2 regions of the Enterobacter sp. QK-SA4 genome follow, and region 2 is predicted to be linked to the other one. Evidence: predicted binding sites of a transcription regulator. Region 2 holds the regulator's gene; the other holds the start of a gene.
The links. The regulator Fur, encoded in region 2, represses iron uptake genes when iron is present. The targets are predictions, from matches to a motif close to ATAATAATGAGAACNACTATCAA.
Positions count from the first base shown of each region.

Region 1: AC1VYI_RS04770 (siderophore-interacting protein) is a predicted target of Fur. The motif match lies at 1,725-1,747, and genes of this name have one in related genera.

Region 1 covers NZ_JBXFXH010000007.1:666,366-669,778, reverse strand. The annotation lists gene AC1VYI_RS04775 (coiled-coil domain-containing protein) at 1-911, shown strand, start outside; gene AC1VYI_RS04770 (siderophore-interacting protein) at 912-1,676, opposite strand; gene AC1VYI_RS04765 (PadR family transcriptional regulator) at 1,824-2,318, shown strand; gene AC1VYI_RS04760 (methyl-accepting chemotaxis protein) at 2,315-3,413, opposite strand, start outside.
Region 2 covers NZ_JBXFXH010000007.1:3,451,810-3,455,222, reverse strand. The annotation lists partial or broken gene chiP (chitoporin ChiP) at 1-1,069, shown strand, start outside; gene chiQ (ChiQ/YbfN family lipoprotein) at 1,117-1,443, shown strand; gene fur (ferric iron uptake transcriptional regulator) at 1,584-2,030, opposite strand; gene fldA (flavodoxin FldA) at 2,321-2,851, opposite strand; gene ybfE (LexA regulated protein) at 3,007-3,294, opposite strand.

The sequences.
Region 1 (3,413 bases), 2.8 Mb from region 2:
AAGAGCGTCTGCGCGATCTGATTGACCGCCGCAACGCGCGGGTGCAGCAGCTTGATGAGTTCAACGATCTCTATTTCTCACGCCTCGGGCCGCTGATGCAGCAGATCCTCGCCCTGCGTAAAACGCTGGCGGAGCTGAACCTGCGTCGTCAGCAGGCGGAAGCGCGTCGTCGCGAGGAGGATTACCGTCGCTGCCAGCACTATATGGCGCAGGCGGTAGAGGTGCTGGCGACGCTCACCCAGCGCTGGCGCGATCTCCCGGCCGATTCCGTACAGGCCGCTGAGGCGCGTAAGCATCTGGAACAGCAAAGCAATCTGATTGCCAACCTGCTGGCCGAAGCGATGGAGCTGGAGAGCGGCTTAACGCGCGAAGAGGAGCCTGCGCGTCAGGCTCGCGACGAGGCCAACGAAGAGTACGAGAAGTATCGCGAACAGCATCACGATGCCGAAGTGCGGCTACGCAAAGGTAAGCATCTTTCGCAAGAGGACCAGAACGAACTCAAGCGTCTCTGGCGACAGGCGAGCAAGCTCTGCCACCCGGATCTGGTGGCGGACGATCTGAAAGAAGAAGCCAACAACATGATGGTGCAGCTTAACCAGGCGAAGCAGCGCGGCGATGTGAAAGCCATTCGCTCGCTGGTGGCCCGCCTGCAACAGGGCTTCGAGCCATTGATGGCCAGCGACAGGCTGAACGATCTGGAACGTATCCGCAAAAAAATGGCGCAGGTCCGCGAGCAGATCGACACCTTAGTGAACGAGCTGGCGGAGCTGGAGAAAGAGGAGTCCTGGCTGCTGGTCTCCTCGCTGAGCAATATGGAAGCGTATTTTGCTCAGCAGGAGAAAGCGCTGCACGAGGTCCGCGCCTCGCTCGAACATCAGGTGAGCGAAGCGCAGCTGGATTCGGCAGCCTGATTATTTGGCGTGCCAGTATGCGCTGGCACGCACCAGCTGAGGGTCAATGGCGTCGGCTTCAAACTGACGGCTCAGGCTTTTCACCACCTTCCCTTCCCCGGTCAGCCAGATGAAGTAGTCTTCCCCCGGAACGGTCAGCGCCGTCAGATGGTCTGCGACCGCCTGCTCGCTATGGCCCACCACCCAGGTGATATTGAACCCGCTCAGGTGCGCCAGATAGTCTTTATACGATTCATCCCCAACCGTCACGACCGCCTGCACATCCGGGCGAACCGGCAGTTCAGCAATGCTTTCTAAACGTCGACGCAGCGCGGGCATGCCGGATTCATCGCACACGTACAGCTGCCAGGCGTAATCCTCCGGCACCACCAGCGAACCGCGCGGGCCGCCGATAGTCAGCCTGTCGCCCGCTTTCGCCTCGACCGCCCAGCCGCTGGCAATGCCGCCGTCATGAATGAAGAAATCGAGAATCAGCTCATGATTTGCCTCATCGTAGAGCGGCGTATAGTCGCGCGCCTGCGGACGCACACCGTCACCCCAGTCGATGCCTTCATCGGTGACCACCGGCGGCGTAAACGTCGTCCCGGGTGCCGGGAAAAAGACTTTGGTATGGTCGTCGAAACCGCGGGAGCTAAAGCCCTCCAGCGCCTCGCCGCCGAGCACAATGCGCTGGAAACCCGCGCTGACGCGCTCAACGCGGAGCACCGTCAGTTCGCGAAAACGCAGGTCATTACGAACACGCTGTGGATAACGGGTAGATGCCATTTTTAGACCCTTTTCTGGTGAATACGATATATCTAAATCAATTTTCAAATGATAATGATTACTAATAAGGAAAAATGCAAGATCTTTTAGATTGCATCTGAATATATCTTAGATATAGTTTAGATATATCAAATTGAGAGAGCTACTATGCGACACGAACACGACAGCGGCGGGCGCCGACCGCGCTTTTTCGGCCATGGCGATTTGCGGCTGGTGATTCTGGATATTCTGACCCGCAGCGCGAGCCACGGCTACGAGCTGATCAAAGAGATCGAGAATCTGACCCAGGGGAATTACACCCCGAGCCCAGGCGTGATCTACCCGACCCTGGATTATCTTCAGGATCAGACCTTTATCACCATTACGGAAGAAGAGAACGGTCGTAAGACGATTACGATTACCGCTGAAGGACAACGCTGGCTGGACGAAAACCGGGAGCAGCTGGAACAGATCCAGGTGCGTATCAAAGCGCGTTCCGTCGGTTTTCAGCTGCGCAAAAACCCGCAGATGAAGCGGGCGCTGGATAACTTCAAAGCGGTGTTAGACCTGAAGGTGAATCAGGGAGAACTCAGCGACGCGCAGCTCAAGCAGATTATCGGCGTTATTGACCGCGCGGCGCTTGAGATCTCCCAGCTGGATTAAGCCGGAGCGTGCTCGCTCACGCGGAAGACGCGCACCAACTCCTTCAGGTGCATCGCCTGTTCGTTAAGCGATGCTGCCGCCGCGACGGACTCCTCCACCAGCGCGGAGTTCTGCTGGGTGGTGGCATCAATCAGGCCAATCGCGCTGTTAATCTGCGAGATACCTTCCGTCTGCTCGTGGCTGGCCTGGCGGATTTCGCGCAGGATCACGTCCATCTCTTCCACGTTGCCGACCATCCCATTAATCAACGCACTCGCTTTTTCAACCAGGTTCATCCCGTCCTGGGTCTGGCTGGTAGAGCTCTCAATCAGCTCGCGGATTTCGCTGGCAGATGACGCACTCTTCTGGGCAAGCTGGCGAACTTCACCCGCCACCACCGCAAAGCCGCGGCCGTGCTCGCCGGCGCGCGCCGCTTCCACCGCCGCGTTCAGCGCCAGAATGTTGGTCTGGAACGCAATGGCGTCGATCAGGTCGATAATGTCGGACATCCGGTTCGACGTCTCGTTAATCAGGCGCATTTTGCTGGTCACCTGCTTCATCATCTCGCCGTTGTTTTTAACCACCGTGGCGGCATCGGCCGAAAGGTTGGTCGCTTCCCCGGTATGCGAGGCGGTATTTTTCACCGTCGCGGTGATCTGCTCCATCGAGGCGGCGGTCTGTTCTACAGAACTTGCCTGCTCTTCCGTGCGCGCGGCCAGATCCTGGTTCCCGGCGACAATCTGCGCGGCTGCGCTGGAGATATTCTCCGAGCCGGTTTGCACCTGCTGCACGATGTCCAGCAGTCGCGTTTTCATCTCCATCAGCGCATGCAGCAGCAGACCCGTTTCGTCTTTGCCGTGTGGCGTGATGCTGCCCGTGAGATCGCCCTCAGAAATGGCTTTTGCAAAATGTACCGCCTCGCCGAGCGGACGAGTGATAGCGCGCACGATAAACCAGCCAATCAGGCTGCCTGCCGCAATGCTAAAGAGCGTGAGCAGGATCAGCAGCAGTCGGTTAGACCTGAAATCCCCTTCCACCTGCGCACCGGCACTTTGCATCTCGCTGTTTTGAATGGTAATCAGCTCCTTCACCTTCGCTTTATAAGCCTGCTGCACG
Region 2 (3,413 bases):
TGCCTTCTCCTCCAGCAACAAAGCCTATAAAGAAGACTGGTCCGGGGATAAGAGCGGTATCAGCCTTTATAAAGCCGCTGCAAAATTTAAATACGGTCCGGTTTGGGCGCGCGGTGGTTATATTCAGCCAACCGGTCAGACTCTGTTAGCGCCGCACTGGAGCTTTATGCCGGGTACCTATCAGGGTGCAGAAGCCGGGGCGAATTTTGACTACGGTGATGCGGGGGCGTTGAGCTTCTCCTATATGTGGACCAACGAGTACAAAGCGCCGTGGCACATTGAAATGGACAAGTTCTACTAGAACGATAAAAAAACCAAAGTCGATTACCTGCACTCGCTGGGCGCGAAGTACGACTTCAAAAACGATCTGGTGCTTGAAGCGGCATTCGGTCAGGCACAAGGCTATGTCGATCAATATTTTGCCAAGGCCAGCTACAAATTTGATGTCGCGGGTAGCCCGCTGAGCACCAGCTACCAGTTCTACGGTACGCGCGACAAGGTCAGCAACGGTGGCGTCAACGACATTTATGACGGCACCGCGTGGCTGCAGGCGTTAACCTTCGGCTATAAGGTTGGTCAGGTTGATTTGCGTCTGGAAGGCACATGGGTGAAGGCGGAAGGGCAGCAGGGCTACTTCCTGCAGCGTATGACCCCGACCTACGCCTCCTCCAACGGTCGTCTTGATATCTGGTGGGATAACCGCTCTGACTTCAACGCCGACGGTGAGAAAGCGGTCTTCTTTGGCGCAATGTATGACCTGAAAAACTGGAACCTGCCGGGCTGGGCCGTGGGTGCCTCTTACGCTTACGCCTGGGACGCAAAACCTGCCGATATGGCCACGCCGGACGCATACTACGATCCCAACTATCGCCTGAAAGAGTCTTCCTACAGCCTCGATGCTATCTATACCCTGCAGGATGGCCGCGCGAAAGGCACGATGTTCAAACTTCACTTCACTCAGTATGACAACCACTCCGATATCCCGAGCTATGCGGGCGGTTACGGCAACATCTTCCAGGATGAACGTGACGTGAAATTCATGGTTATTGCCCCATTCACCATCTTCTGATGAACGCACCGGCGGGCTGAGTCCCGCCGGTATGGAGACTGTACATGATGAAAAAAATCGTAATCGTCGCGTTGCTGGCATCAGGGCTGGTGGCGTGTGCTCAGAATCAGGCGCCGAAAGAGGACTCCCGTCTGAAGGAGGCGTATAGCGCCTGCATAAATACTGCGGAAGGATCGCCGGAGAAAATTCAAGCCTGTCAGAGCGTGCTGAACGTGCTGAAGAAAGAGAAAGCGCATGAGCAGTTCGCGACGCAGGAGAACGTCCGCGTGATGGATTACCAGGCCTGTATCCAGGCGCGTAAAACCGGTAACGATCAGGAAGTGGCGAAGCGTTGCGATAAGATCTGGAACGAGATACGCAATAACAATAAATAAGTGCTTTACGCCCGGTGGCGCTGCGCTTGCCGGGCCTACAAAGGTGTCATAGCCCGTAGGCCCGGCAAGCGCAGCGCCACCGGGCTTTTTCAGGCAAAAAAAAAGCCAACCTTGCGGCTGGCTCAGAGTATGAATACTGATTATTTCGCGTCGTGCGCGTGGTCGTCTTCGCGGCAGTCGCCTTCAGCGCAGTGACCGTAAAGATACAGGCTGTGGTTCGTCAGGCGGATGCCATGACGCGCCGCGATTTCACGCTGGCGTGATTCAATGGAATCATCGCTGAATTCAATGACCTTGCCGCAATCGAGGCAGATCAGGTGATCGTGGTGCTGCTGCTGGGTCAGTTCGAAAACAGATTTACCGCCTTCGAAATTATGACGGGTAACAATGCCCGCGTCATCAAACTGGTTCAGCACGCGATAGACGGTAGCCAGCCCGATCTCTTCACCCATGTCGATAAGACGTTTATAGAGGTCTTCCGCACTGACATGGTGATTGTCTGGACCCTGAAGCACTTCAAGGATTTTTAACCGAGGAAGCGTAACTTTCAGGCCAGCCTTCTTTAATGCGGTATTGTTGTCAGTCATGCGGAATCTGTCCTGTTGCTAAACGATTCACTTCTGTAGGAAGTGACAGAAAATGCACCCGGGATAATGCGTCTCATTATAGAACTGCCATGGCTAAATGAAAACTGCAAGTCTCAGGCAAAATATGCTTATAAAAACGTGGTATCACCAACAAACTTGCTCAATGGAAAACCACGTTTTATCAGGGAGACATTGTACAGGTCTGGGCGAAAAAGTTAAAAGATTGTAGCGATTAATTTAATCGGTTTGACCTGGAGCACGGGCGCAGCCGCCGCTGCGCCGCGATAAAATCAGGCGTTCAGAATATCGTCCAGGTGCAGTTCCTCACGGATCTGCTTAACCCACTTCTCAACGCGCTCTGCGGTCAGCTCTGGCTGACGGTCTTCGTCGATGGCCAGACCCACGAAATGATCGTCATCGGCCAGGCCTTTAGACGCTTCGAAGTGGTAACCGGCGGTCGGCCAGTGGCCTACGATAATCGCGCCGTTCGGCTCAATGATATCGCGGATGGTGCCCAGCGCGTCACAGAAGTATTCGGCGTAGTCTTCCTGATCGCCACAGCCAAACAGGGCGACCAGCTTACCGTTGAAGTCCACTTCTTCCAGCGTCGGGAAGAAATCATCCCAGTCGCACTGGGCTTCACCGTAGTACCAGGTTGGGATACCCAGCAGCAGAATGTCATAGCCTTCGAGATCTTCTTTGCTGCTCTTGGCGATGTCATGCACATCAGCAACGTCTTTACCGAGCTGTTTTTGAATGTTTTTCGCGATATTTTCGGTATTGCCGGTATCACTGCCAAAGAAAATGCCGATGATTGCCATGAGTAAAATAACCTCTTGAAACTTAATAGTATGGTGGCGCAATTTGGCCACGGATAAGGGCAATAATAGCAGAACTGGCAACCCTGCGGAAACAGCTATCGCGCAGGACTGCACTCTGTGCTACATGAAAAGGGTAATTAAGGGAATTTTCAGACTTATGCCTGGCCGCGCAACGTCTCAAGCTGGGCGATCAGCATCTCTTCAATGAGCTCGCTACGGCTGATATTTCGGGCCTCGGCCAGCTCATTAAGTGCATCGACCGCGTCGGCGTTGAGCTTCAGTTCGACACGCTTAAGCCCACGATTTTTATCGCGTTTAAGCTGGTTGCGTTTATTGATACGCAGCTGTTCATCGCGCGAAAGCGGATTCGTCTTGGGTCGTCCCGGGCGACGCTCATTCGCGAACAGATCTAGTGTCGTACGGTCCGTTTGTTCTTTGGCCATGATTCTGAGACTTCGGGGGAAACACGCCGCCCTGCTAATGCCCGGGCGATAAGCGCGCCATCATACATCACCAAAAACGGCACGCCAACGACTGGACGCCTGCAGCCTTCCAGTCGCTT